2 regions of the Bacillus sp. T-10(2022) genome follow, and region 2 is predicted to be linked to the other one. Evidence: riboswitches for the same ligand, from Rfam matches in the RefSeq annotation. Region 2 holds a riboswitch; the other holds the start of a gene.
The links. A riboswitch is a leader RNA that binds a small molecule or an ion and turns the genes downstream of it on or off. The one in region 2 is predicted to bind glycine.
Positions count from the first base shown of each region.

Region 1: another riboswitch for glycine. It lies ahead of OSJ91_RS03270 (amino acid permease); the one in region 2 lies ahead of gcvT (glycine cleavage system aminomethyltransferase GcvT).

Region 1 covers NZ_CP113518.1:679,174-694,824, reverse strand. The annotation lists gene OSJ91_RS03300 (biotin transporter BioY) at 147-731, shown strand; gene bioD (dethiobiotin synthase) at 710-1,417, shown strand; gene bioA (adenosylmethionine--8-amino-7-oxononanoate transaminase) at 1,414-2,796, shown strand; gene OSJ91_RS03285 (hypothetical protein) at 3,176-3,388, shown strand; gene OSJ91_RS03280 (FAD-binding oxidoreductase) at 3,476-4,825, opposite strand; gene OSJ91_RS03275 (amino acid permease) at 5,392-6,780, opposite strand; glycine riboswitch at 7,284-7,362, shown strand; gene OSJ91_RS03270 (amino acid permease) at 7,571-8,911, shown strand; gene OSJ91_RS03265 (DUF3311 domain-containing protein) at 9,186-9,386, shown strand; gene OSJ91_RS03260 (sodium:solute symporter family protein) at 9,383-10,861, shown strand; gene OSJ91_RS03255 (hypothetical protein) at 10,986-11,192, opposite strand; gene argH (argininosuccinate lyase) at 11,495-12,979, opposite strand; gene OSJ91_RS03245 (ABC transporter permease) at 12,995-14,683, opposite strand; gene OSJ91_RS03240 (ABC transporter ATP-binding protein) at 14,680-15,651, opposite strand, start outside.
Region 2 covers NZ_CP113518.1:3,771,323-3,786,973, forward strand. The annotation lists gene OSJ91_RS18385 (vitamin B12-dependent ribonucleotide reductase) at 1-1,230, opposite strand, end outside; gene OSJ91_RS18390 (lipoate--protein ligase family protein) at 1,619-2,455, opposite strand; gene OSJ91_RS18395 (rhodanese-like domain-containing protein) at 2,657-3,040, shown strand; gene gcvPB (aminomethyl-transferring glycine dehydrogenase subunit GcvPB) at 3,180-4,637, opposite strand; gene gcvPA (aminomethyl-transferring glycine dehydrogenase subunit GcvPA) at 4,630-5,976, opposite strand; gene gcvT (glycine cleavage system aminomethyltransferase GcvT) at 5,994-7,100, opposite strand; glycine riboswitch at 7,237-7,320, opposite strand; glycine riboswitch at 7,324-7,411, opposite strand; gene OSJ91_RS18415 (DEAD/DEAH box helicase) at 7,788-9,476, shown strand; gene OSJ91_RS18420 (YqhG family protein) at 9,454-10,251, shown strand; gene OSJ91_RS18425 (YqzE family protein) at 10,298-10,483, opposite strand; gene comGG (competence type IV pilus minor pilin ComGG) at 10,601-10,987, opposite strand; gene comGF (competence type IV pilus minor pilin ComGF) at 10,980-11,462, opposite strand; gene OSJ91_RS18440 (hypothetical protein) at 11,410-11,748, opposite strand; gene comGD (competence type IV pilus minor pilin ComGD) at 11,735-12,193, opposite strand; gene comGC (competence type IV pilus major pilin ComGC) at 12,186-12,497, opposite strand; gene comGB (competence type IV pilus assembly protein ComGB) at 12,576-13,610, opposite strand; gene comGA (competence type IV pilus ATPase ComGA) at 13,594-14,679, opposite strand; gene OSJ91_RS18465 (Spx/MgsR family RNA polymerase-binding regulatory protein) at 14,775-15,155, opposite strand; gene OSJ91_RS18470 (helix-turn-helix transcriptional regulator) at 15,371-15,651, shown strand, end outside.

The DNA of each region.
Region 1 (15,651 bases), 2.5 Mb from region 2:
TATTTTCCTAGTCTGTCCTTTAAATCCCGATAAAGCTGGCCTTTTATATGTTAACTAAATAATAAATTAGTTGACATATAAAATAAGAATCAGGCAAACTAATAGTGGGCATTTTGCCAGCACTTTTGAAAAAGGAGGTTAAAAACTTGAAAGCAAGGACGATTTCCTATGTGGCCCTTTTTACCGCGTTAACTGCCATTGGCGCCTTTATTAAGATACCTATCCCTTACATACCATTCACACTGCAAATTCTGGCAGTCTATTTGGCAGGCGCATTATTGGGGCCCCGGCTTGGGATGCTCAGTCAGTTATGCTACGTCTTGATCGGACTTATCGGGGTGCCCGTGTTTGCTGAAGGCGGGGGATTCGGCTATATATTCAAACCTACATTCGGCTATTTGCTCGGATATATACTGGGAGCCTATGTAAATGGATGGCTGATCAACCGGTTTTCCCTCTCCACGATTCGTTCCATATTCTTTGCTAATGCCGCCTCTTTGCTGACAGTTTACCTTTTCGGCTGCATCTGGCTGTATGGTGCGATGAAGTGGATTGTTGAAACGCCGTTTTCCATCAACCAGACGGTTCTTTACGGCTTCTTGTTACCTGTACCCGGTGATTTAATGCTATGCATTCTATGTGCTGTCATCATTCAACAAGTACGTCCGCGCATTGCAAGATATATAAACGTAAAGGAGCTGAATCATCCATGGGCCAAGCCTACTTTATAACCGGAACTGGCACGGATATTGGAAAGACCATCGTCACGAGCGCACTTTATCTGTCTCTTCAAACATTGGGAAAAAGCGTCACGATATTCAAGCCATTTCAAACTGGAATCAATGAGGAAAATCATACATACCCGGATATATCTTGGTTTGAGCAGGAACTCGGTGTAAAGGATTCAGGGTTTTACACACTGAAACCGGAAACCTCCCCACATTTGGCGATTAAATTAACCGGCAGTCTTATCGATGAGAAGAAAGTCGTGGAAAGGGTTCATGAACTTGAGGAAATGTATGACATCGTATTAGTCGAGGGCGCTGGCGGATTGGCTGTGCCGCTTATTGAACGAACGGAAGGTTTCTATATGACGGCGGATTTCATAAAGGATTGCGGCATGCCTGTCCTCTTCGTATCCACAAGCGGTTTAGGGGCGATTCATGATGTCGTGACGACCCATTCTTATGCCCAAGTCCACGATATAAACGTGAAAACCATTTTGTATAATCATTACCGGCCGGAAGATCGGATTCATCAAGACAATATCGAAACCATTGAAAAGCTGACTGGGCTGAATGGCCTCGCCTGCATCCCAACACTGGCCGATGTTAGAAAAGACTTGAGGATCTGCATCCTTGATTTACTTAGTGATCAAGATTATACCCAACAACTGAAAGAGGTGTTCAAGGCATGAACAGTCAGGATTTAGAACAATGGGATAAGGAATATGTATGGCATCCGTTCACACAAATGAAAACGTATCGGGAAAGCAAACCGCTGATCATCGAACGCGGCGAAGGCAGCTACCTGATTGATGTGGAGGGTAAACGCTACCTCGACGGCTATGCTTCATTATGGGTGAACGTGCACGGACATAACGAGCCGGAATTAAACGGCGCCCTAATTGAACAAGTGAATAAAGTCGCACACTCCACACTGCTGGGATCTGCGAATGTACCATCGATCTTACTGGCAAAAAAACTAGCCGAGATCACTCCTGGTTCTTTATCGAAAGTCTTCTACTCCGACACGGGATCAGCCGCAGTGGAAATCGCCCTTAAAGTTGCTTATCAATATTGGCAGAATATCGATCCCGTCAAGCATCAGAATAAAAACAAATTTGTCTCACTTGACGAGGCATATCACGGCGATACTGTCGGAGCTGTAAGTGTGGGCGGAATGGATCTATACCATAGAATCTTTAAGCCCCTCTTATTTCAACGGATTTCCGCCCCTTCACCATATGCCTATCACATGACTGAGTATGGAGATCAAGAAGCCGTGAAAAACCATTGCTTGAAGGAACTGGAGAAGTTACTGCAGAAACAATCAGAGGAAATTGCAGGATTGATCATCGAGCCGCTTGTGCAGGGAGCAGCAGGCATCATAACCCATCCCCATGGCTTTTTGAAAGAGGTCGAGCAATTATGCAAAAAGTACAATATCCTCTTAATTTGTGACGAAGTGGCTGTAGGATTCGGTCGAACCGGTACAATGTTTGCCTGCGAACAGGAAGATGCCGTACCCGATATCATGTGTATGGGCAAAGGGATCACTGGGGGATATATGCCACTCGCCGCCACTATCATGAACGAGCAGATCTTTCAATCCTTCCTGGGGGAACGGGAAGAACATAAAACCTTCTATCACGGTCACACCTATACAGGAAATCAGCTTGCCTGTGCACTGGCACTGAAGAATATCGAGCTGATGGAAAGCCGCAATTTAATTAAAGACATCCAGAAAAAATCTAAATATCTATCACAAAGACTGCAAGCGCTATACGAACTCCCGATAGTCGGCGATATCCGCCAGCGCGGCTTCATGATTGGAGTGGAAATCGTCAAAGACCGCCAAACAAAAGAAACGTTCACCCTCCAAGAGAATGTCGTTTCCGGAATCATCCATACAGCACGGGAAAATGGCCTGATCATTCGGGAACTTGGTCCAGTCATCACGATGATGCCGATCCTTTCCATGTCAGAAAAGGAACTCGATTTCATGGTCGAAACCGCCTACCGTGCCATTAAGGAAGTCTCCATTCATAAAGGATTGATTCCAGCAGCTAACTGATATACAAAGAACCGGAAGAGCAGAGCTCATCCGGTTCCTTCTATACTTTGTAGGGACTTCGTGAAGAAAGATCACAGATATTACATTGTATTCAAGGAACGTAATACTATTTATGCTGAAAATTTAAGGATTCTAAAGTAAATAACCCTAATGATTCCTTTCTTTTTCTGCCCGTTTTTCAATCTTAAGGGTGTACCTTTTACACGAATTTGGATTGTCCATAAATTTTGCATCGTATTTAAATGGACTTTTTTGCTAATTTCATAATTTTTCCAATTTACCCATCCTGTCTACATCATATATTTTTCTCCTTATAAAAAAGAAAAGAAAGGTCATCCTAATGGAGTAATTCCAATAATGACATAAGGAGAGAAGCTACATGCCTCAACAACAAATTGATATCAATCAATTAAACCAAGCAAAAGCAAACGTTACCCTAACACAAACCTTACTTTCACAAGCAATTGAAAAATCTTCCTCTGATCCAACCTTGGCACAAGAAGCCATTAAACAAGCTGCTCAAGAAATCGCGCAAGCCCAGTCTTCCGTAAATCAGGTTTACAGTGCAGTACAAGCTCAGCAAGCGGAATGATTTTGGGAAAATGAAAATAAAACTGGCCTATCCCAATTGAGGAATAGGCCTTTTAATAACGAATGTTTTTGGTGCATCCAAGCTTTTTCAGACCCACTTCTTTAAAGGCGGTATACTTTGAGGGAATTTAAACGTATTGTACGGATCATATCTCGTTTTCACTTCCCGAAGCCGCTTGAAATTTTCTCCATAGTACGCAGTTGGCCAATCTTCGATGAGGATATCCGGCCAATTCACGTAGTCACCTGTAGTATATGGTGACAAAGCGCATTTAAGTTCTTTAATCCAATGGATGTTTTGCCGCTCTTCTTCTGGATTCGTCCATGTAGCCAGATACTCCTGGGCGATGATGGCATCCCGATAATAAAAAGCCGTTTCATTTGGGGCCACACGGCCAGCGGCCCCTCCTAAGGATTGGTGCCAAATGGCTGCATTTTCATTTGGAACGTTTTCCAAAAAATGCTTCATCGTCAAGATTGCTTGCCGTTGAAAAGGTTTTTCTATGAAAGACCCCGACCGCTTGCGATGGGCCGGTCGATTTCCACTTGGATCATTAAAGAATTGCACAGCATCAATGTACGGAACTTCCTTTATCATGATATTTGCTGGAGAACCTGCTCTCGTCAAAGGCTTTAGAAGCTGCTGCAACCTATATGATGGCCCAACAAATTCACCTTGAGCGATAATTTGGTTTACTTCCTTTGACTTGAATTCGATTTCTGAAGTTAAACACTCTTCAACTTGAGGGGCCCAATCCTGCCAGGCTTCAAACACCGCTTCAAAATCTTCCCATCCCCATGTGACGGAGAAAATCGATACCCTTGATACGGGGTGTACCCTGAAGGTAAGAGAAGTGACTATGCCAAAGTTTCCCCCTCCTCCCCCGCAGCATGCCCAAAATAAATCACTATTAATTTTCCTATTTGCTTTAATGAGTTTAGCGCCCCTCTTTCCGCACGCCCTTACCATTTCTATTTCAAGCAAATTGTCACAAGTAAGTCCAAAGCGTCTCGATAACATACCTATTCCACCGCCAAGCGTAAGGCCTACAAGACCAACACCGCTTTCGGTCCCAGCCGGAATCGTCGTGCCATACTTCCATAGCATATTATATACTTGACCTAAATCAGCTCCTGCTTCGATTTTTGCAATCATTTTTTCACGGTTGACCTTGATATTGTACATTTCACTTATATCAATGATTAGACCGCCATTCACTAATGAAAAATTTTCATAACTATGCCTGCCGCTCCTAACCCGGAAAGGTGTATGATTTTCCCGGGCCCACTTCAATGAATTCAACACATCATTGGAATTTTGACAAAACACAATGACCTTTGGGAATTTAGAAAAACTTAAGTTATTATTTATCCTGGCATGCTCATACTCAGCATCATTAGGTGTAACGACCCGCCCGGTAAGCTTTGTTCTTTCCAAAATATAACCCCTTCCTCGGGTAAGATGATGTTACATCCTATGAAAAAATCTGTCAGGAAGACACATTCCATAAGCGACCCACTGCTGGCATCCCTTGTTACGGGGGCTAATTAGCTTTACTCGTGAATTTCGCTGGTTTACTCGAGTTTCGCAGCTTTACTCGTGAATTTCGCTGGTTTACTCGTGAGTTTCGCGGTTTACTCGTGAATTCCGCTGGTTTACTCGAGTTTCGCAGCTTTACTCGTGAATTCCGCTGGTTTACTCGTGAGTTCCACTGGTTTACTCGTGAGTTTCGACGATTTACTCGTGAATTCCGCTGGTTTACTCGTGAGTTTCGCGGTTTACTCGTGAATTCCGCTGGTTTACTCGAGTTTCGCAGCTTTACTCGAGTTTCGCTGGTTTACTCGTGAATTTCGCTGATTTACTCGTGAGTTTTGCCGTTTTACTCGTGAATTTCACTGGTTTACTCGTGAATTCCGCTGATTTACTCGTGAATTCCAACAATTGATCACCAAAGACAAAAAAGCCCTTCTCGAATTAAGAGAAGGGCTTTCCAATAGAGTTGCTTATCCCGAAATTTCATCATCGGATTTAGCATCCAATGGTGTTCGTTTATCCATTTTCAGGATGTAATAACTTGCCACGACCAAGGCTAGGAAAACGATTCCGACAACCAAGGAAATCCTTGTACTAGGATTGATCCACATACCGACCAGCACCATAAGTAAAAAGGCTATTGTCGCATAGTTACTGAAAGGGGCCAACGGCATCTTGAACGGATGCTTCTCCATTTCAGCGGCATTTACCTTTCTGAATTTAAGCTCACTGATCAGTAAGACAAACCATGGAATCATCCCGGGCAATACACTCGCACTGTACACATAAAGGAATAATTGCGGCGGTGCAAGGTAATTCAGGATAACCCCGATGCCCAATCCTAAAAGTACAGCGATCGTACAATATGCCGGCACTCCATTTTTAGATACTTTAGCAAAGATTTTCGGAGCTTGGCCATTCAATGCAAGTGTGTAAAGCATACGCCCTGCACTGAAAATACCACTGTTGCATCCAGACATTGCCGCAGTGATTACGACAAAATTGATGATTCCTGCTGCTGCTGTGATACCTATTTTTGCAAAGGTTGAAACGAATGGGCTGCCTAAGTCATCCAGTTGATCCCAAGGGAAGACTGTCACGATGACGAATATGGCGCCAATATAGAAAATTAATATGCGCCATATGATTGATTGGATCGCTTTTGTTACGGTCTTCGTTGGGTCTTTCGCTTCTCCGGCTGTGATGCCGATAAGCTCAACGCCTTGATAGGATGCCACGACAAGGGAAAGCGCAAAGAAGAATCCTGTCCAGCCTCCCGTAAAGAAGCCGCCATTTTCCCAAAGATTCGATAATCCAATCGCATCCCCGCCATTCCCTATTCCAAAGAAGATAAGGCCAACGCCGGCAACGATCATCAATACAATCGTTATGATTTTTATAAGCGCAAACCAGAATTCAAATTCCCCGAAGGATTTGACGGAAATGAGGTTGGCCGCCCCCAAGATGACCATGGCGACCACACCTGGTATCCAGGCCGGTAACTCCGGGAACCAATATTGCATATACAACCCAACCGCGATGATTTCGGACATTCCGACGATTACCCATTGAAACCAATTGCTCCAAGCAGTCATATAACCTGCCAAAGGATGTATATAGCTGCTCGCAAAGGTTGCAAATGAACCTGTAGTCGGTTCTAAATAAAGCATCTCACCCATGGAACGCATGATGAAAAATATAAAAATACCTGCGATGGCATAAGCAAGCATTACAGAGGGCCCGGTCCATTTGATCGTGCTCGCCGATCCCATGAATAACCCGACACCGATGGTTCCGCCCAAAGCTATCATTTGAATGTGACGTGCTTCCAGCCCTCTCTTTAATTCCTTGTTCGACATGTTTAACTCCCCCAGATGCAATATCGGTAATGCTTTTCTATCCTTACCACGAACGACTCTCTATTAATTATTGCGATTAGAAATGCTCTATCGAAGAAAAAATATCAATAACACTTCAATTATGTTTTCTTATCTTATAATAGTAAATATTCTGTAAAAATACAATTGTATTTTTGAAATAAACAGTTGCCAAATATATCTTGGCAATTTCCCTAATCTAAAAATATCATTTCAAAAAAATGATGATCAATATTTCATAATAGTGATCATCCAAAAAATAAATTTTTCAAGTACCTTAATAAAAATTAAGATCACTATAAAACTGCAGATATTGCCTTTTTCACTTCAAAAAAACTTGTTGACCTACCGAAAAATAGATGATAGAATTCCAATATTATTTTATAAGCATAATGAATGATTCAGCAGTGGTAGATTATCACTGACGACATTTATTCACAACCGCATACAAGCAAGCGATGAATGCTATGGATGACACTATAGCAGGAGCAGCTTCTGGAGAGACTGTACAAGATGCAGCGCCGAAGGATTCACAATCTCAGGCAAAAGGACAGAAGAGTAACGAATGATAAAATTGTTATTCTGAACCCTTTAAGAGATTGGTATTATCCAATCTCTTTTTTTTATTGTCCATTTTGTGGTTGGACTAAAAACAACAGCTTTAAAACCAATGGGAAAGGCAAGCTGGACGAAAAAATCACGTCCCTCTCTCCAAGACCATGCAGGTAAACTCATTCACTACCAAGACAATAAAAAAACGGGGGCGTAGGAATTGGCTAAACAAGAATTAAAAAGAGATTTAAAAAATAGACATGTACAACTGATTGCAATAGGAGGAACCATTGGCACCGGATTATTTTTAGGTTCCGGAAAAGCCATACAATTGGCAGGTCCTTCTATTTTATTTTCCTATCTTATAATAGGGATTGCCTTGTTTTTTGTGATGAGGGCACTAGGTGAATTGCTCTTATCCAATGCAGGGTATGCATCATTCACTGAATTTGCAACCGAATATGTCGGTCCATGGGCCGGCTTCGTGACAGGCTGGACATATTGGTTCTGTTGGATTATGACCGCAATGGCCGATATCATAGCTGTCGGCGTCTATATACAATATTGGTTCGATATCCCTCAATGGATTCCGGCTCTAATATGCCTGGTCATTCTTTTAGGATTGAACCTATTGACCGTTAAGTTATTTGGTGAATTGGAATTCTGGTTTGCCATCATTAAAGTAATTACGATCATCGCCTTGATCATCGTGGGAATCATCCTTTTGATCATCGGCTTCAATACCAATACCGGAACGGTTTCCCTAACCAACCTATGGAATCATGGGGGCATGTTCCCCAATGGCATTTCCGGATTCCTGTTATCTTTACAACTGGTCGTCTTCTCATTTGTCGGTGTCGAATTGGTCGGGGTTTCCGCAGCAGAAACGGCAAACCCGAGAAAGAACATTCCATCTGCCATCAATAAAATCCCTGTCCGGATTTTACTTTTCTATGTTGGTGCACTATTCGTCATTCTCTGCGTCAACCCATGGACACAACTGGATGCCACGAGCAGCCCATTTGTAGAGGTCTTTGCGTTAATCGGCATTCCTGTCGCTGCAGGGATCATCAACTTCGTCGTTTTGACTTCCGCTGCTTCTGCATGCAACAGCGGTTTATTTTCAACGAGCCGAATACTTTATACGTTAAGCAGGAATGGCGAAGCCCCTGCTAAACTGGAAAAATTAAATAAACAGGCGGTTCCGGGCAATGCCTTATTAACATCCACAATCGTTGTATCAATAGGGGCATTATTAAGCAAGCTGATACCGGAACAGGCATTTACTGTCGTGACGACCATCAGTGCCATCTGTTTCATATGGGTATGGAGCATTATCTTGATCTCCCATATCAAATATTCGAAAACAAGGCCTGACCTAAGAGCCGAATCGACTTTCAAGGCTCCTTTTACACCCTTTGTCAATTACGCCATTTTAGGATTATTCCTGTTCATCCTTATTGTTATGCTATTCGCTGAAGCTACACGACTATCACTGCTCTTGACCCCACTCTGGTTCATACTCTTGGTGATACTATATAACTATCGGAAAAAAAGATAGCTAAAGGAAAAAAGCCTTGAACTCACTATGAATTCAAGGCTTTATCTGTCTTATGAACATATCAGGGTTCGGCTGTCTGCGCACAGTTGCTCAAATATATCAGGCAACTGCATTAAATTTTATATCAAAATAGTGTAAGCTAATATATATTATCGGACCTTTTCCGTCATGTATGAATTTTTCATTCCGGTTTGGTTCACCCATCCATCAGTGGCATTGAAGAATAAACCCCATTGGTGGGCGTTTCACTTTATTAAAACGGAGGGGTTTGTTTATGAAGATTATATATATTCTTACTCTAGTTCCTTTTATAGGCATACTAGGATTTCTGCCTTTTGTTAATAAAATAGAACCATATGTATTAGGGATGCCTTTCAATATGTTCTGGATGGCTATGTGGGTGGTCCTTACCTCTGCCATACTGGGCATCATGTATAAGCTGGATCCCAGGAATCGGGAAGGTGACCAGGAATGAATATTGCTCTCTTAATCATTTTAGCATTCTTACTTCTATCGATATTTTTAGGCATACGCTCTTCAAAAGGAAAAGATATGGACTTGGAACAATGGACGGTGGGCGGACGCGGTTTTGGTGCGATATTCGTCTTTCTGCTGATGGCCGGGGAAATCTATACGACCTTCTCCTTCCTTGGCGGCAGCGGCTGGGCTTATGGCAAGGGCGCACCCGCTCTATATGTTCTAATTTACATTACTTTGTCTTACGTATTATCCTATTGGCTCCTGCCGGAAATTTGGAGATATGCCAAGGAAAATAAACTGATGTCTCAATCCGATTTCTTTGTAAGCAAATATAAGAGTCCCGGTTTAGGAGTTTTGGCTGCGCTTGTCGGTGTGGTGTCGATGATTCCAGTGATCGTCGTGCAGCTGAAAGGATTGGGGATCATTGTCTCAGAAGCATCTTATGGTGCCATCTCTATGTCTGAGGCAGTTTGGATGGGGGCGATCAGCCTTACCATTTATGTGATGATCTCCGGTATACACGGATCAGTTTGGACAGCGGTCATTAAAGATATCATGATGGTTGCCATAATAGGATTTTTGGGGATTTATCTGCCGATTCATTACTTTGGCGGATTTCAGCCGATGTTTGAAGCGATTGATGCGGCCAAGCCTGGTTTTCTAAAGTTCCCAGATCAGGGACTTAGCGTATCATGGTTCATCTCCACGGTAATATTGCTCGTATTCGGTTTCTATATGTGGCCCCAGGTTTTCAGCGCTGTTTATTCAGCACGCAGCGGCAAGGTATTTCGAAAAAATGCCATTATCAGCCCATTATATACACTCATGCTGTTATTCGTCTTTTTCGTTGGGTTTACAGCTATATTGAAAGTGCCCGGACTCGTTGGGGCAGATGCAGACCTGTCATTGCTGCGCCTTTCGATCGAGACCTTTGATCCATGGTTTATAGGCATAATCGGCGGAGCTGGATTGTTGACCGCATTGGTGCCGGGATCCATGCTTTTGATGAGCGTCGCTACACTGCTCGCGAAAAACGTCTATAAGGAATTTGCACCTGCAGTATCCGATCGCCATGTTGTACGATTGGCAAAGTTCCTTGTTCCAGTCATTGCCCTTATAGCCGTCTACTTCACCTTAAACGGCGGCGAAACGATGTCGGCATTAATTCTTATGGGATACAGTCTCATCACACAGCTTTTCCCGTCCCTTCTCTTTAGTCTGAAAAGGAACAATCCGATCAATAAATTTGGCGCAATCGCCGGCATCATTACCGGATTGGCCATCGTAATCTGCATTACACTCAGTCAATCGACAATAGGGACCTTGTTTCCATCCTTGCCACAAGCAGCGAAAGATTTGAATGTGGGAATCATCGCATTGGCAGTCAATTTCATTGTGATGATGACAGTAAGTCTTGCTTTCAGAAAGCACGCGGTTCAGTTGGAACCTAAATCCGTTAACGATATATGAAGGTTATTTTGGATAATAAACATCGGAAGGCTCAGTCAAAAGACTGAGCCTTCCTTATTATCGACATCCAAAGCATAATGTCCTTTTTCTCAAGATTGATTATAGGAAGTCTCATTTTAGACTATTAATCTTTTCTGTTTATAAACAAATCCCCTATTTTAACTAATAAATACAATGAAAAAATAATCATCAAGGTTCTGGATACTACCAGGCCATCAATAGCTAAGTCATATCCACCTCTTAATAAGGCTTCCGGATTAAAGCAAAAGGTAATCGATATTACGAAAGCTATTAAAATCAGGATAACACCGAACTGAGATCTATTTGACATTTACATTCCGCCTCATATTATATATTTTACAAATAATAGCATTTTTATTGGAAATAATCTACATTTATTGTCAATGGGGATATCTCAGTTGCAATAAAAATCCAAAATAAATAGCCACCCTAATAAAGAATGACTATATATCATGAAATATGAAGCTTTCTCAGTAAAATGCTAATGCTTACGAGCCAAATACTCGAATTTCACGCTTTTACTCGGGAGTTTGGCGCAAATACTCGTAGTTTCACGCTTTTACTCGGGAGTTTCATGCGCGTTAAGACTCATTTCCTTTATGCCCCGTACCTTTAATAATCCACTAAAGCCTTCCTGCCATCATTCAATGCTTTGACCATTTCCTTGTATTCCTGCAAATCTTGTTCCAGTTTTTGTTTTCTATTTACAATCATTCTCGTAACCTCTTTAGGGGAGGGCCCGCCTTGAATGCTTCTAATTTCCACAAAATACTCGGGGGAGATTATTTTTTTCCATTCATCTTCTGCTATGTTCACTGAAACGAATTCATTGATGATCTTGTTGATTTCTTGTGTGTCCCAATCATATAGCTCTTTCCCTTCACTAATTGACCGTTTTGCAATTGTACTTGCTATGGAGTGGGCTTTTCTAAAGGATATGTCGTAATCTCTTGATAGGGTATCCGCTAATTCAGTAACCGTTATACAGGATTTTGCGGCCATTTTCTTTGTGTGTTCTTCATTTACTTTCAAAGTCGACATGACGGCATACATTAGTTTCATGACACGTCCTGCATTCGAAAAAGCCCGATATAAATGCGGCTGTAAATCATCTTCCGTATCGACGATATCACCAAATGGTGTATTGTGGATCATATTCATTGCAGCAAGTGCATCACCATAAGCACTGCTTGCAATCGAACGGGAATGTTCAATGGAGACTGGATTTCTTTTTTGCGGCATGATGCTGCTCACTTGAACATAAGGGTCCGCCACATGAAAGGTTCCAAACTCCCTTGTCACATGCTGCAGGAAATCTTGAATCCATCTTCCGGTATTGACCATGCACGTCATGATGGCAGTTGCGGTTTCCAATAAATAATCCGCCCCGCCAATCGAGTCATAGGAATTCTCAATCACCGAATCAAATCCAAGCAGTTCAGCAGTACGTTTCCGGCTGATCGGAAAACCTGTGGTCGTTAATGCGGCCGCGCCCAAAGGGGATTGGTTAACCGTTTCATAGGCTGCCCATAATCGGCCAATATCCCTTTGAAGAACATCATAAATGGCTAAAAAGTAATGTCCCATTGTAGTCGGCTGAGCCGGTTGGGTATGCGTGTAACCTGTAATATAGGTTTCCGTATGTTTTTCAGCCTGCACCAAGAATGCTTCACTCAATTGGTTTGCATAGCCAATCAATTGAAGCAGATGACCTCTCAAAACAAGCCGGTACATCGCAACGCCCATATCATTACGACTGCGGCCGATATGAATCTTTCCTGCAAGCTCATGACCGATTTCCTCACCGACCTTTGCCTCCATCATGAAAAATAAGTCCTCGAATTGAGGCTGATAGATCAATTGCGCGAGATCTGTTTGAGCCACTTTCCGAATCCCATCAAGCATGGTTTTCGCCTCTTCTTCTTTAATGATCTTTTGTTCCGAAAGCATGATGACATGTGCCCGATGAATATCGAACATTGCATGAAATAAGTAATCTCTTTGATCATTAAAAACAGGCATCAGAAGCTCTCTAGCATAGGTTTTTCCGGGAAAGGCACTACCTTCATTTTTGATAAATTCTTCAAGCCTGCTCATCTTTGAACCTCCGATTTATAAAGCTTTTTCCGCTTTGATTCCAAAAAACTTGTTCGAAATAAAGAGAACGATTACAATCAGCGTGATTTGAATCATCCCATAGGCAGCTGCCTGCCCCATATTGAACATCCGAAGCTGATTCATGATTTCAATGGATATGGGCCTGTTTGAAATTGTGTACAACAGGACCGAGGTCGGGAATTCCCCTACAGATTCGATAAATGCCAATAATGTCCCTGATAAAACACCAGGCATAATAATCGGGAATATGACTTTTCTGAAGGTATAAAACCACTTTGCCCCCAAGTTTCTTGCTGCTTCTTCAATCGAGTCATCCAGCTGCTCCAGAACGGCGTTAGTCGAACGGACAACGAGCGGAATATGCCTGATGAAATAGGCAAGCGGCAAAATCCAAAATGTTCCTACCAATATTTGACCAAAGGAAAAAATGCTAGGTTCATTGAATGCGAATATCAAGTTCATCCCTATGACCGTTGCAGGCAACGCCCAAGGAATCATGACTAGAATATCGACAAAGCTTTTCCCGACGAATTTCCGTTTAACAAGTACATAGGACGCTATGACCCCAAACACCAGATTTGCCAACGTAGCAATAACCGCCATCAGTAAACTATTTCGTAACGGTTTGAAGATATTAGGGTCTTCAAACAAAAGCCGGTAATTTTCCATATTAAATACTGTTGGATATGTTTGAAATGTCCAGGTTCCATCAGGCACTAGTGAAAGCAATAGAATCGTAAAGTGCGGTAAAAGCAGAATAATTACGCCGATGATACCCGTTAAGACCATCACCCATTTCATAAACGGGTTCTTCACTTCATTCCTGTGTGCGCCAATTCCTTTCGAAGCCATGCGATAATCCTTCCTATTCTGATACCAACGCATGAATAATAGAAATGAAATCGAAACGATGGATAGAATGACGGATTGAGTAGCGGCAATTTCCATATCACCATTGATTTTTGAAAAATAAATTTGCAGGCTCAACACCCTGTATCCGCCAGCTAATAAAAACGGGGCACTGAAAGAAGCCATCGATATCATGAAAACAAGTAGAGAAGCGGCAACGATGGCAGGTGTCAATAATGGAAATGTAACCTTCCAAAAAACCTTGATTTTATTTGCACCTAAGTTATAAGCCGCTTCTTCAAGGGACGGATCTATTTTATTGATTGCAGCTGATACGGTCATATAAAAATAAACATACATCGTATAGGCATGCACGATAAGGATTCCCGATACCCCGCCAATCTTGAATGGAACCTTCTCGAGACCAAACAGGTCCTTGATGGCATTTGGAATCAATCCCGATTCTCCATATAAAAACATAAAGGCCATGACCCCTACCAATGATGGAAGGACAATCGGCAAAATCGCTGCTGATGAAAAGAAGCTTCTGCCGGGAAAATCGTAACGGTTAAAAATGAATGCGAGCGGAATGCCAATCAAGGCACTGACCAATACACTCAATAAGGATATATAAACAGAATTCCATAGAGCCTCTAAGTTCGTTTTCGATTCCTGTACGAAGAAGTCCTGATAATTCCCAAGGGATATCGTTCCTTCTTTTTGCAGACTTTCTATAAAGGTCCTCAACGATGGATAGAGTACATAAGCTATGAGCACCAATGCAACTGGTATAAGGAGCCAAACCGTCAATCTCGTATCACGATTTTTAATCATGGCGCATCACCGCTTATGACAGGGATAAGACGCAGCTGTTTCTCAGGAAGCTGGACATACACTTCCTTTCCTTGATAAAAGTATCCAAAATCATAAGTGTTAAATACGTCGACCCTTAGTAACACGTCTTGAACATCCACCATGACATTCACAACAGATCCAAAGAATTGGACGGAATTTATTTTACCTTTAAAGATATTCTTTCCTTCCTCGGTCACATCCAGAAATCTGATTGCTTCAGGACGAATCGAAACAGCAAGGTCATCATCAGTCTGTAAGATCGAAATTCCGTCCCTAGCTTGATTTGGTACATGCAATTTAATCGGTTGTTCACTATTTTTAAGGGCAACCTCTATATTATCTTGTTGGACTTTTTCGACTTGAACGGGCAATAGATTAATCTCGCCTATAAAACTCGCCACAAAATCATTGGCCGGCCGATTATAAATTTCTGCCGGTGTCCCGACCTGGTGACATACACCATAATTGAACACAGCTATCCGATCACTCATGGATAATGCCTCAGCTTGATCATGCGTGACATAAATGGTGGTAATCTTATAATCACGCTGCAGCCTTAAGATTTCCACTCTCATTTCATCACGAAGCTTGGCATCCAGATTACTTAATGGTTCATCCAGCAGTAATATTTCGGGTTCAATGACCAGTGCTCTTGCAAGGGCCACCCGCTGCTGCTGCCCTCCGCTTAACTGGCTCACTTGACGATTCGAGTAGCTCTCCAGCCTGACCTTTTGGAGGGCATCCAGCACTCTCCTCTTTAAGTCAGCAGAAGAAACCTTTCTCACACGCAAGCCAAACGCTATATTTTCAAAAACAGTCATGTGGGGAAAGAGGGCATAGTTTTGAAAAACCATGCCTGTATTTCTTTTCTCCGGAGGTACACGCGTCATATCTTTGTCGCCAAATCGGACGACACCTTTTGTTGGATAATAAAAACCGGCAATCAT
Region 2 (15,651 bases):
TTCTTCATTGTAAATGGCCATTTCTTCGGCATTATAGCTTTCAACATCAGGAAAACGCAATTCGTATTCCGCATCTTGTTCAGCCGCTTCCATGAATTCCTTAGTCAGGCAAATCGAGATATTGGCTCCAGTCAGAAAATCAGAATTATGGACACTGTACGTTCCCCCTGTACGGAGCTTTTCCTCTGCATCCCTAATGATTTTCTCGCTAAATCCGCCTTGGCCAGGAATCTCCTTATAATTGATGATCCCTTGATACATAGCCGTTTCCTGTTCCGTGTGCGGCGTGAATTTCAATTTATCCGTCGCATATTTCTTGATGGCTTCATCTTTAGTATTTTCCACTAGGTAACGCAAAATCCTCGGATTTTGCATTTTAGAAATGATGAACTCTGCAATATCAGGATGCCAATCAGCAAGCATGATCATTTGCGCGCCCCGTCTGCTACCGCCCTGTTCAACTAGATGCGTCAGTTTTGCAATATCGTCAAGCCATGAGACTGAACCGGAGGATTTTCCATTTACCCCTTTTGCCAGAGTGTTTCTAGGACGCAGTGTCGACCCGTTCGTTCCCACTCCGCCGCCGCGGCTCATGATTTCCATCACTTGTTTCCTATGTTCTGAAATCCCTTCACGTGAATCCGGTACGAATGGCATTACATAGCAGTTGAAATAAGTAACATCCGTATTGGAACCCGCACCGTATAATACTCGGCCTGCCGGGACGAAATTAAGGTTCTTTAATTCTTCATAGAATTTATTGAACCATTCCGTTCTCTTTTCTTCCGTGGTTTCCACTGATGCCAATCCCGTTGCATTACGTTTCGCAATTTGTTCATAGTATATTTCAAGCGGCTTTTCGATTATATCCAACGGACGGTTTACAATTCCCGTCTCCACTTCTTCCGGATTATCCAATACGCCACGGAATTCTTCATCCACCAATACCTTGGCTTTTTTGGTTTCCCAATCAATTTCAACGATGTAGCCGAGACCCCTTGCCGGGAATTTCGGATCTTCCTTAATCGTCAACACGACGAAATCGCCTGCCGAGAGTGTGATTTTTTCAGTATCCTTAAAAGAATAGCGGTCAAGCATGACTAGACGGGACACTCCCTTATGCGCCATTTTCATATCAGCCGTTACAGGGTGAACCTGGGGAAATAAAGAAATATCCTTATTCAACCTTTCTAGATCAACCTTTAAAGCTTCTTTTATTACAACCGACATAATTCCCTCTCCTTTATATGTTTCAAGATCCGTTCTTGCTGCCGCAAAAATCTTTATGTAGCCTTACATGTCCGTTTCGCTTAACAAGTACCCTAAATTTATCATAGCGAAACTCAAAAATCAACATATAGTGTTGCATTAAATATTTCAACTACTATATATTGTGTTTGTTTTGAATGACTTTTAATTTTGTCAAACGGTAAATCAATTAATATAGTTAGCAAAAGGGAGGAAAATGTCGATTTACAATAATTTTTCATCAGATTTCAATTAATTTGGACCTTGCTTTTTCCCCATCCCTTTTAGGGCTTATCCCTGCAAGGGATGTGTTATTTGGTCAAACAAATCTGAAAAAACTTTTTTATTATCCACTCTAATTATGCTTCCTCTATCTCATGAAATTCCATTCATCGCTTTCATATTTGCTTTCTGCAATGGCCTTCACTTCCAGCAATTGCTTTTCGGTGAGGACGTATGGCTTTAAATCGACCGAAAGTCCTTCGGCAAACCCTTTTTCAAAAGCTTCTTTCGCTTCAGGGATGGTAATCTTTCTCCCGGCAATGTCATTTATGGCCACAGCTTTGTTTTTTAGGTTTTTTTGCATTCTTTCTTTTACCCTGTCATTTGAGAATTTAAATACGCTAAAGAGCTTATCATCATCAAGTTCAAGCAAAATGGACCCGTGCTGAAGGATGACGCCTTTTTGCCTGGTTTGAGCGCTGCCAGCGACCTTCCTGCCCTCAACGACCAGTTCATACCAGCTTGGAGCATCAAAGCAGACGGAAGACCTGGGCGATTTTAAAGCCGCTTTTTCCTGATCGCTTCGAGGCACTGCAAAATAAGCATCCAATCCCAGGTTCCTGAACCCCATTAATATTCCTTCAGAAATGACACGATAAGCTTCTGTAACGGTAGTCGGCATTCCCGGATAGGATTCTGGAACGATTACGCTATAAGTCAATTCATGCTCGTGCAGTACCGCTCGTCCTCCTGTTGGCCTGCGAACAAACCCAAGGCCCTGCCTTTTTACCTCTCCCATATCAATTTCCGCTTCTGCCTTTTGAAAATAACCGATCGACAATGTCGCTGGATCCCAGCCGTAAAAGCGTATGATCGGCGGAATTTCCCCTTTGCTTTGCCAGTTTAACAGGGCTTCGTCCAGCGCCATATTAAAAGCCGGTGAACAATACCCCGAATCTATAAAACCCCATTTTTCTTTAGTCATCCTTACCCCTCGTTTCGATAGACGTTTTTCAATCCCCCACAAAAAACTCACATGTAGTAGTTTAACAGACTTTAACACTCTAAAAAAGAAAGTGCTATCAAGTCATGAAGAATTTGATGAAAATTCTTTTTGATTATTGGGTAAAGCAATTATATAATAAAGATTGTCTGTATTCGTTAAGGTAGAAGGGAGTTTTTATGTTTGGAAATATTATATACACTGCTCATCATCTTAGGAGTGGTTATTGCGTATTCACTTTTTAATTGGTACCGCCAGCGTAAAATCGTTAAAACACTAACACAGGACGAATTTATCGCTAACTACAGAAAAGTGCAGCTAATCGATGTGCGGGAACCGAATGATTTCGATAATGGTCATATCTTAGGCGCAAGAAACATCCCTATGACTCAAATGAAAACACGCTTGGTCGAAATTAGGCCGGACAAGCCTGTATATTTGTACGCTCAAAGCGAAATCATCAGCGGCAGAGCTGCAGCCATGCTATACAAAAAGGGCTACAGGGAACTTTTTCACCTAAAGGGCGGTTTCAAAATGTGGACCGGGAAAATCAAAGCAAAGAAATAAGACCCCATCTCCGCATGGGCTCTTTTTAATTCAATAGCTCAAGGAAAAGAAAGTTAACTGTTGGACTTTAATGAAATCTTACATAAACATGAAAAATCCCCGCCGGCAGGCAGGGATTTTTTTCGTATAAGCTATCAATCTAGGCTTGATAACGCAGAACAGGTTTTCTTGCAGCAAGAGTTTCATCAAGCCGCTTTATAACGGTTGTATGCGGAGCTTCCTGGACGATTTCAGGAGTTTCTTCCGCTTCCTTGGCAATCTGGATCATCGCATCGATGAACGCATCCAGCGTTTCTTTTGACTCGGTTTCAGTCGGTTCTATCATCATTCCTTCTTCCACGTTCAACGGGAAGTAAATGGTTGGAGGATGATACCCGAAATCCAGCAATCTTTTGGCTATATCGAGAGTCCTTACCCCCAATTTCTTTTGCCGGCGTCCGCTTAATACGAATTCGTGCTTGCAATGACGATTATATGGAAGGTCAAAATAAGGTTCCAACCTGCGCATCATATAATTGGCATTGATGACCGCATTCTCGGTGACGGCTTTAAGGCCATCCGGACCCATTGAACGAATGTACGTATACGCCCTCACATTTATCCCAAAATTACCATAATAAGGTTTTACCCTGCCAATCGATTGCGGACGATCATAATCAAGAACGAATTGCTCGCCTTGTTTGACCACAAGCGGTTTAGGCAAGTAAGGAATCAAGTCCGCCTTCACCCCTACTGGACCGGAACCCGGACCGCCGCCGCCATGCGGACCTGTGAATGTTTTATGGAGATTTAAGTGAACCACATCAAAGCCCATGTCACCCGGGCGTGCTTTTGATAGGACTGCATTCAAATTGGCTCCGTCATAATAAAGCTTCCCACCTGCATCATGGACAAGTTGTGCCATTTCCAAAATGTTCTCTTCAAACAATCCCAATGTATTGGGGTTCGTCAGCATCAAGGCCGCCGTATCAGGTCCGACAACACGCTTTAAATCTTCAAGGTCGACTAATCCATTTTCATCGGATTTCACTGTAATCGTTTCAAGTCCGGCAACAGTGGCAGAGGCAGGATTCGTACCGTGTGCAGAATCAGGTACAATCACTTTCGTCCGTTCTGTATCGCCATTCGCTTCGTGAAAAGCGCGAATCATCATTAACCCTGTCCACTCACCATGAGCACCTGCTGCAGGCTGTAATGTCACTTGGTCCATCCCGGTGATTTCCGTTAAGTGTTCCTGCAAATCAAATAATAGGCCCAATGCTCCCTGTACGGTAGCCGGATCTTGATATGGATGGATATGGGCAAAGCCGTTGAAGCGTGCCACGTTTTCATTTATTTTCGGGTTATATTTCATCGTGCATGAACCCAGCGGATAAAAACCCGAATCCACCCCATGATTCCGTTTGGAGAGTGCTGTATAGTGACGCATGATATCCAGTTCGGACACCTCAGGCAGCTCTGCCTCTTCTTCACGGATGTAGTCGGCAGGAAGAATTTCTTCGAGCGGAATAGTTGCAACATCCATTTCTGGCAGACTGTACCCGATTCGACCGGAAGTACTGATTTCAAAAATGAGTGATTGATCTTTATTATTCATGTTGATCCCCCAATTCCTGCGCAAGTGCATCAATTTCTTCTTTTGTTCTAAGTTCAGTTACCGCAACCAGCATATGGTCTTTCAGCTCAGGATAAACCGTCCCTAAATCAAAGCCGCCGATCATCCCTTTTTCAAAAAGGTTTTTATTGATTTCTGAAAACGAAGCAGGCAGTTTAATGACAAATTCATTGAACGAAGGACCGTCGAATATCACTTCCACCCCTTTTGCCATAATTGCTTTTTTCGCATAATGCGCCTTTTGAATATTTTGCACGGCCATTTCTTTGACACCCTTTTTACCAAGCGCGGTCATTGCAACAGAAGCTGCCAAGGCATTCAAAGCTTGATTGGAACAAATGTTGGATGTGGCTTTGTCACGGCGAATGTGCTGTTCACGAGCTTGAAGCGTCAGTACAAATCCCCTTTTTCCATTTTCATCCACCGTTTGACCGACGAGTCGGCCCGGAACTTTCCGAACAAGTTTATTAGTAACGGCAAAATATCCACAATGAGGTCCACCGAATGCCGCTGGAATGCCGAATGGCTGAGCATCCCCCGTTACGATATCTGCACCAAGTGCACCAGGAGATGTCAAAGCTCCCAATGCAAGCGGATTACTTGAAACGATAAACATCGACTTGACTCCATGAATGATTTCTTCCATTTCTTTCAATGGCTCGATGCGGCCAAAAAAGTTTGGATATTGCACGATCACTCCTGCAATGTCCTCATTCGCCAATTCCCTTAAAGCAGCTAAGTCCGTCACACCGTCTTTATAAGGAATTTCGATCACTTCCACGCGTTGCCCTTTCGCATAGGTCTTCACGACTTCTTTTGATTCAGGATGAACGGCTCCTGAAATGAGAATCTTCTTGCGTCGTGTCTGTCCTGAAGCAAGCATGGCTGCTTCAGCCAGCGCTGTTCCGCCGTCATACATGGAGGAGTTAGCCACATCCATGCCCGTCAATTCACATATCATCGTTTGATATTCAAAGATGGCCTGAAGCTCGCCCTGTGAAATTTCAGGCTGATAAGGTGTATACGCCGTATAAAATTCAGAACGGGATAGAACATGATCGACGATGATCGGTGCATAATGGTCATAGACACCCGCACCAAGGAAGGAAGCATAGTTTTTAAGATCCGCATTCTTGGCAGCAAGCCTTGATAATTCTTTCATTAATGCAGGTTCCGATTTAGCAGGCTTGATATCGTATTCTCCTTGAAAACGAACGCTTTCAGGGATATCATTGAAAAGTTCTTCAGCAGTGGATACACCTATCACTTTCAGCATTTCTTGTTTATCTTGCTCTGTCATGGGTAAATAACGATGTTTCATCTAATGACCATTCCCCTCTATTTACGTGGTTTTTTATAAAAAGGTGTTTGTATTATAACGGCTTTCAAACGTTTGGAACGGATTTCCACTTCGACTTCCGCATCCAGCACCGAAAATTCCTTATGGATAAGTACCAAACCCACGTTTTTCTTCAACGTTGGTGATTGGGTACCGGTCGTGACCTCACCAATGACTTTATCACCGCTGTAGACCTTATACCCATGACGTGGAATGCCACGGTCAATCATTTCAATTCCCACAAGCTTGCGGGGAGCTCCTTTCTCCTTTTGCTCAGCAAGAACGGCTTTCCCGAAAAAATCAACTTCCTTATCCACTTTTACTGCAAAACCAATCCCGGCTTCTATCGGGGTGATGTCCGCTGAAAGCTCCTGCCCATACAACGGCAGTTTCGCTTCAAAACGCAGGGTATCACGAGCACCTAAACCAATCGGCTGAACCCCCTCTTCCTTTCCGGCATCCATAATCGCCTTCCAAAGGGCAGGACCATTTTCACTGTCACTATATATCTCAAAGCCATCCTCACCAGTGTATCCAGTACGGGATACCATCGTGGAGATACCGTTAATCATGACATTTTCCTTGAACTTGAAAAATCCAATTTCATTTAAAGCAGTATTTCCCGATAGTTTTTGTAAAATCTTCTCTGCAGATGGTCCTTGAAGTGCCAGCTGTGTATAGTCACTAGATACATTCTTAATTTGGACATCTTCCGTTAAATGAGCTTGCAGCCAATTGAAATCTTTTTCTGTGTTCGCTGCATTGACCACGAGCAGATAGTCATCCTCAGCCCTTTTATACACGATGAGATCATCAACCGTGCCTCCGTTTTCATAACACATGGCGGTATATTGGGCACCACCCTGTTTCAGCTTTGATATATCATTAGTCAGCATCTTCTGTAAAAAGGAAAGGCTCCCGGGACCCTTAACATCGACTTCTCCCATATGGGAAACATCGAATAACCCCGCTTTTGTACGTACGGCTTCATGTTCGTCCTTTATACCCGAAAATTGGACAGGAAGTTCCCAGCCGCCAAAATCAATCGTTTTACCTCCGTATTCACGATAAACCTCAAATAGTGGTGTTCTTTTTAAATTGGTCAAAAAATGACCCCCTTCAGATTTTTTAAAATTAATTGGCTTCATTATCAAAAGCTTCTTGTCATTACGCATCAGATATCCTGATTCATGATGTGAAAAAAGCACAAAAAAGGACAGAGAAAGCCCGTTTGAGCTTTTTCTCTGTCCTGAAACCTGAAAGTTTACCTATGTAATAGGTTTTCCCCTTTGGTGGCCGTCCCAAAATGGGCGGCGCTCTCCAGAGTTGCGTCCAATAAGAGTTCTTTTGCCTGAGAGATTCACTGCTAAGTTTGCTCCTTCGGCGCTACATCCGTAGTCTCTCCCCTTATCTTCACCCGCATATAAATGGTCTACCAATGAAAGGAAGCCAATAAGCCACCAAGCATCGGTAAAACCCCTGATCATCGTGGAATGCATTCTCTGCCAATTCTCCTGAAACTTCAGAAACCGTTTGATCGGTCTCCTTCAGTAATTTTGGATAAATTAGGAGCCTAAAGCCCATACTAAGAAAACGCGAACTGCAAAATCGATGTACAAAGATTCTTTGTAGCGTTTGGAAATTGGAATTTTCTAAATATACTTATATCCTACCCTAAGAAACTTATCTCTGCAATATCTTTTGAAGAGAAATATTTTTCTTACTTCACATATGAAATGTTCGGGTTTTGACCTTTTATTAAGGAAATTATGATTTAAGAGGGAGTTATTTCTATGAAAATCAATATATCCTTTAATTCTGAATGGAATGACGAGTTTCTGCAAAAGATGGAAAATGACGGTCCATGGGGAAATTGGGAGCTTTATAAGCTGGCGGTTCAAATGGAGGAAAATCTTATCATCCCTGATTTTGAAGGTTTACAGGCGCCCAAGCACCTTCCGCAGTTAACCCCGCTTCCGCATCAATTGGAAGCAGCCAAGCAAGTGGTGGAAAAGATGAATGGAAAGGCCATTTTAGCTGATGAGGTAGGGCTCGGAAAAACAATTGAAGCTGGATTGATCCTAAAAGAGTATATGATTAGGGGCCTTGTAAAAAAAGTTTTGATCCTTGTTCCGGCTTCCCTTGTCACACAATGGGCTTTTGAATTGAATACCAAGTTCCATATACCGGCAGTCGTTCAGAGAAAAAGTTATGTTTGGGACTCCTGTGATGTGGTCATTTCATCCATTGATACAGCGAAACGCGCTCCACATCGAGATATCATTTTCAAGCAGGAATACGACTTCATCATTATTGATGAAGCTCATAAACTTAAAAATAATAAGACGAAGAACTATGAATTCGTCCAAAATCTGAAAAAGAAATTTTGTTTACTCCTGACAGCCACTCCGATTCAAAATAAAGTCGAGGAAATTTTCCACCTAGTTTCGTTATTGAAACCGGGCCACTTGGGAAATGCCTCACTTTTTTCGGAAAAGTATAAAGGGAAAGGCCGGAACATAATTGAAGATGAACACCTAAAGGAACTTGTCAACACTGTCATGATTCGAAACCGGCGGGCCGATACTGGCATTGAATGGACAAAACGGCATGTGGAGACCATCACCATTGAATTTTCTCCAACGGAACAAGCATTGTACGATGCAGTTTCCAAATTCAAACCTATTTCGGATGGTTCTAAAGGAAGCGCCTTTTCGGCTCTCACTCTCCAAAGGGAAGCATGCAGCAGCAGAGAGGCGGTCTTTTATACATTAAAGAATATGAAAAATAAATATGATCAGCCTTCCCCTGACTTTTTGGCAAAGCTTGATGATTTATTTTCTAAAGTGAATGAAACGGTTCAGAACTCCAAGGCTGAAAAAGCTTTGGAACTGATCAAGAAAATTGATGATAAAGTCATTATCTTTACCGAATATCGGGCAACTCAGCTATATTTACAATGGTACCTACAGCAGAATGGAATTTCTTCAGTTCCTTTCCGAGGCGGTTTTAAGCGTGGAAAGAAAGATTGGATGCGAGAATTATTCCAAAAGAATATACAGGTATTAATTGCAACAGAAGCTGGCGGGGAAGGGATAAACCTTCAGTTTTGCCATCACTTGATTAATTTTGACCTGCCATGGAACCCGATGAGGCTCGAACAGAGAATTGGACGAATACACCGCCTTGGTCAGGAAGAAGATGTGATGATTTATAACTTTGCCACGAAAAATACAGTAGAAGAACATATTCTGAAGTTATTATATGAAAAAATAAATTTATTCGAGAAAGTAATCGGCGAATTGGATGATATTCTAACCAAACTGGATATTAACAACATTGAAGAATATTTGATTGATGTGGTCGGCGAATCCAAAACAGAGGGCGAAATGAAAATCAAGATGGATAATTTTTCATCGTTAATCCAATTCGCTCAATCAATGAAGGAAGGTGAGGTTCATGCAGCAACGGGAAATTCATGATTTTTTAATAACTTACTTTAAAGCCAATGATTGTGAAATACTGGATAATGCACCAACCCACCTTACAGTCCAATTGACGATTGATATGGATAAAGAATTAATGAACAGACCCTTTTATTGGCATTATCTAGAAAAAACAGGTGGCGTTCCGAACCCAGCACAGATGACTTTCATTACCGATCCAGAACAAGCTCCATCCGATTTAAAGGGAGAAATGATTCATTTTGGCTCCCCTCGCCTTCACCAGATTATTCAATCTACCAAAAAGCTGGCTGGGTATACTAGACTTTTTGAGGATACCCCTCCATCAAAAGGGGGAAATAATCCTTTGTTTCCTTGGCTGACACTGAACGTGAAAATATCCTATCAATGCGACCGTAAAAAGGATACCTTCATGTCGATCGGACTGAATTTAATCTCAGGTGAGATCATGGAAAGGTTTCACCATCGGGTTTTACCGATAAAGGTCACCCCAAAAATACCGGATTACTCCTTTACGCTTTCACCGCTCATCATGCCCAAGAGCGGATTGGCAAGACTCGATACATACATCAGGACCAGTTTCGAGGATGATGACCATTCCTGGGCAGAGGAAGCAATGCTTCGCTGGCAGAATGACTTGAATTTATTGGAGCATTTTTACAAGGATATGGACGAAAAAAGTGAGAGCTATTTTACCGAAAAAGATGCCTTAAAAGCTCAATATGAACCCAACATCCGAATATCCATCATCAACGGAGGATTATTTTACCTTTCAGATAGGGCATTGGGATAAGTAAGAACAATAAAAAAACAGATGCCCTAAGTTCAGGACATCTGTTTTATTTTTTGATATTTTTCCTTACGAACATCGACAAAGCAAAAGGGACAATGCCAAACCAATGGGACATACCATGATTTTTATCCTCTTTTCTGTGACGGCGCTTTTCTTTTCGTTCTTTTTTCGTCAGATTAAAATACTCGACAAGTTGCTGAGTCAGATATTTAATATAAGCGTTTGTAGACATATAAAATCATCACCCTATGCAAAGTATGCCCCGTTTACGCTTCTTTTATTCCTTCGCTTGTTCCCTGAACACGTGTACCTGTCGCTTTCCATTATGAAAGAGTGTTGATTTTGCGTATTACACAGCCTGCTTTTCCAACCATTCTTTCACTTCCCCCACTTCTTTATCGTATTGAATGATGACCCTTCCCTCACGGTCATTTTTAGTCGTGGAAGAAAACTCGATATAGACGTAAGGACCTTCTTCTTTCATTAAGGTATACCGCACCACACCATTAGGGTATGAAATTTCCCCCTGGATGATTTTGGGGATCTCTTCGCCCCACTCTGCCGTCACATCCTTGATCGCTAAATGGACAAGATGGTCGGCCACAAGCGATTCTTCCACTTCTTTATAAAACTTTTTATCGATGATAAACTGATCGATCATTAGTATCGTGAACATGATGAAAACACTCGCTACAATCATGACCATCGGGAAAACGACTCCTTTTTGATTATTCATCGACTTTCGTGACATTCCTAAAGAAAGGATGAAATCTTCGACTGAAAGTAGTCCCTGCTTTATCCGTTATATTTATAACAATGACACTGCCATCCTTCTCAACCCCGAATTCCGAAATGTTCTGTAAGATGACCTCATGCCCCATACCATTCACTCGTCTTCGGACCTTATTTTCATATTGTTCAAACGATGATAATTGTTCATCTGAAAGCAGCAAATATAATTTATTTCCCATTACATCCTGAGCTTTGGAACTCCGGACCTCCTGCTTCATTTGCATGGTAAAGACCTCCCACTCTTTAGGATGTAATTCATCAACGGACCCCATCTGGGTGTGAATGATTGAAAAAAGCTGTAGAACAAAAAGGGACGTCGTCATTAATATCATTAAAGAAAAAAACATTTCAATCATCGTAAAGCCATCATTTTTTCGCAGCATCACAAATGGATTCAAGATTACCCGATTCATCTTCATAACGTACACACCCTTCAATCATCCCCGGGAAATCCCCATGGTCCTTCCAAACCAATTCATAGGATTTTTTTTTGTAGAAGATTTCCTGACCAATTGCTTGTATCTCCCCATCCATGAACGCCGTCAATCTTTCATATAATAAATGGTGGGCTTCTGTCCTTACGGCAATATCTTTCCGATGCGTCATTAACTCTTCAAGAATCGGTAAAATGGCAAGGACCAGGAAAATACAAATGGAAAATGCGGCCATCAGCTCAAGGTAAACGTAACCTTTACAATTTCTCAATCCTGAACCTCCCTTTACCGATATTGAGGACTAATTTGTACATTCCTTTTGACGTATCAATCATAATCGTCCCGGCTTTTGAAGCATTTCCATACTGATTAAAATGGAAGCTGAACCCCAAAGTGTCACTTAAAAACTGAATATCCTTTGGTATGCTTCTCTCTAGAACGATCCCCTCCGTATAAGACGAAACGGTATAAACCTTTTTGGCATTATCTATATGGAGGTAAATGAAGCTCTCATGACTGATGGCATACTGTTGTGCATAGAAGAGATCTTCATGGAATTGAGAAAGAAATAGCCTATTTTCCATGCCTTTAGTGAAGCTAGGAAATAGATTAGGACCGATGGAAATCAGGAGTACAACAATAACGAGGACAATAAGGGTTTCAGATAGTGTATACCCCCCATCGGAATGCCGTATATTCCCTTCTCTCCTACTCAACGACCGTTATCTTTCCTTTACTATCCAAACTAATATCATCCCCATTAGGACAGGATGTCTGTTTGAGATAGCCTTGACTTTCCAATTCCCCGATACTTCCGGGCAGTTTAGCATTATCAATCTCATAAGCCTGTACCTGTGCTTGGGCCATCTTCACGAATGCTTCACATCCTTTGGACTGAATCGTAGATTGGTTCTTTGTGATATTGGGGATTGTTATAATCAAAAGGATGGAAATTACCAGTAAAACAATAAGCATTTCAATTAGTGTAAAACCACGTTCATTCATCACTTTCTTCAACATATCCATCATGCTCCTGAAACCACCTGAATACCAGATGGCCTTCGAGCATTTTCACCTCCGGAATACAATAATAAAATTCTATATACTTTCGAGCAGTGAGAACATCGGCAGCAAAACCGCCAAATAAATGGACACGATCAACAGACCTATCAGTGAAAACATGAGAGGCTGAATGATTTTTAAGATTACATTCATTCTCTCTTCAATTTTCTCCAGTATAAAACGACTGTAATGAAGTAGCTCCGCATCAAGTCTGCCGTATTTTTGACCATTTGCAGCGACCACCGGCAAATTACCATCAAAATATGGAAGCTCCCGAAAAACCAATTCAAGTGATCTGCCCTCGATCAGATCATCCTTAATGATATTGCATAGTTTTTGGTAAAAAGGCTGCTGTTGATTTATCGAGAATAATTTAATGCTATCGTTAATCGATAGCCCTCCGGAGAGTAAGCCACTTAATTGGCTTGCAAAAAAATAAGTTTCGTATAATTTGATGAAAGTCCCGAATATCGGAATTCCCATCAAAATCCTCCGCTGCCTTAATGGGCACAATCCGTTAAACCAAAATCGTTTGAGTACATACAAGAATAGGAGCAATCCGAGTAAAAAGAAGGGGAGTGCTGGAAGAATGAATGTGAAAGCTGACATTAATCTCAAGAGTGTATGCTGATCGACATCCATCGTGATATAGATTGTCTGGAATTTAGGAAGGAGAACACTCTGAAGAATATAAAAAACGATACCTACAAAAAAGACTAAGAATACAGGATACACCATTAACTTTTTTACTTTATCCATATCCTCGGTTCTTTTCTTCCAATATCGCCCGCCTTCTTTCAACGCCCGTTCCAGGTCGCCGTATTGTTCTCCATAAAATATATAACTTACAAGCTGCGGATGAAAATTCAGATGGGTCAGCACCAAGTGCAGCGGGAAACCGTTCCTTAAATCGGCTTTAGCCTGAGTGAAGCCTTCCGCTTTCTTCTTTGATTCCTGAAATTCAAGAAAATGTAAAGCCTCCGCCAAGGGATAACCATGCTTCAATAATTCACCTAGCTTCGAAATAAAGACCGCCTGCTCTTTTACCCTCCATTTACTTTTTGGTTTCATGGTATACCAGCCGTTCATATTCCTCTGAATCCACATAGCCCATCGCAACCGCTTTTCCGATTTCATCCTTCAATTGGCGGTAGCCTACCGTTGCCATTCCTTTTTCATCTCCCATTATCCTGAGAACCTCAGCCAGGCTTTTTCCATAGAGCAATTCATATACACTGGCCCTTTTATTCCTGGCAGTCATTTTGCAAGCAAAAGCACAGTCCCCTTTACATGGAAGACATCGCAATTCAACCAGCCGCTGTGCTGTCACGCCAATCAAACTCTGTTCAACCTCAAGCAAGCTGACACCAAATTCCAGTAACCTGGAGATGGCTCCCTTGGCATCCCTTGTATGCATGGTTGTAAGTATCAAATGACCGGTTAATGCGGCACGCACTGCAATTTTGGCAGTTTCTGCATCCCTGACTTCCCCAACCATAATCACGTCGGGGTCATGTCTCAGGACAGCTTTTAGACCTACAGAATACGTAATGCCCGCCTTTTCATTGATTTGGACTTGCAGTACCTTTTCGGATACATTTTCAATGGGATCTTCAAGTGTAATGATATTTCGATTGATCATTTCGTGGGCATGGTGAAGCAGGGAATATAATGTCGTGGTTTTTCCACTGCCGGTCGGGCCGGTAAAAATAAGCATGCCATGGGAATGCTTCAGGAGTGCAATCAATTTTTGGACGGTGTTTGGAAATAAGGATAACTGTTCGAGAGGGAGGATATTCTGTTGGGGTATTAAACGGATGACCAAACTTTCGAGATGGGCAGTGGGTAAAGTGGAAAGGCGGAGTCCGACAACCTGGTTAGCCAATTTAATGGTGAGGGCACCACTCTGGGGCCTCCTTTTCTCCCCTATATCCATCGAGGCAAGGAACTTCAAATGAGCGATCAGCCTCTCAGCTTCAAAGAATGATAATGTTTCCTGGGGTACAAGCTTATTGTCTATCCTGAATTGGATGAGAGGTCCCTCCCTCCGAAAAAAAATGTGGATATCCGATGCAGATTCCTGAATGGCACGGGTTAATATTTTTTCTGCGGTCTTTTCAATCGATATCAATTCATTCATCACCTCCTATATTTCTTGTTGTAAGGATTCGACAATCCACGACAAATTCCTGCTCCAGAATAAAAAAAATTCCCGAAAAGAACTTCGAGAATCATTTACATGCTAACTTTCAATTCAAGCCTTTGGGAAACCAAATTTCTTAAAGCGTCTACATTATGACCTATCACCAGTTTTTCCCCGTCTATGAGGATGGGCCTTCTTAATAACTTCGGTTCTTTTGTTAATAATTGGATGACATCAGAAAGCATCATTTCGTCAATATTAACTTGTAAGTCTTTGTAAGCTTCACTTCTTGTAGCTAATACTTCATCAAGTCCTTCCGTTGTCAATTCAAGGATTCTTTTTAACTCTGCTGCAGTTGGAGTTTCTCTGAATAAATGTCGTTCATCGAAGGAAACATGATTGGCCCTTAACCATTTTTTTGTTTTACGGCAAGATGTACAACTTGGGTACGAAAAGAAAGTTAACTGTGCCATACTAATCACTCCCCGTTCACATTTTGTATACAATTATATTTTATATAATGATTGTATAACATTTGTACAATTAATGTATATTTTTTTGCATTATAAAACAGTTTAATTTGTGAACTTTTTTTAAACTAAAGGGAGTTAGCGCTTTCTATTATTCCATTTTTTTCTGCCTGCATTATAATGGACATAGGTAAACTATGGAATACAGGAGGGGTGTAATGGAACAAACGTTAAAAATAACAAACGTGTTAGCAGATCCCACCAGGTATTATATATATCAGCATATTGTGAACAACCATGGCGCTGTATCGGTACAGCAAATTGCCGATTCTTTTAACATCCATCCAAATGTTGCCCGTCTACATTTGTCAAAACTTGAAGATATCGATATGTTGACCTCGGATGCCCGAAAGACCGGTAAAGGCGGTCGACCGAGCCGGCTTTATCGATTATCTGATAAAGTCATTCAGCTTCATTTTCCATACAGGAACTATCAGCT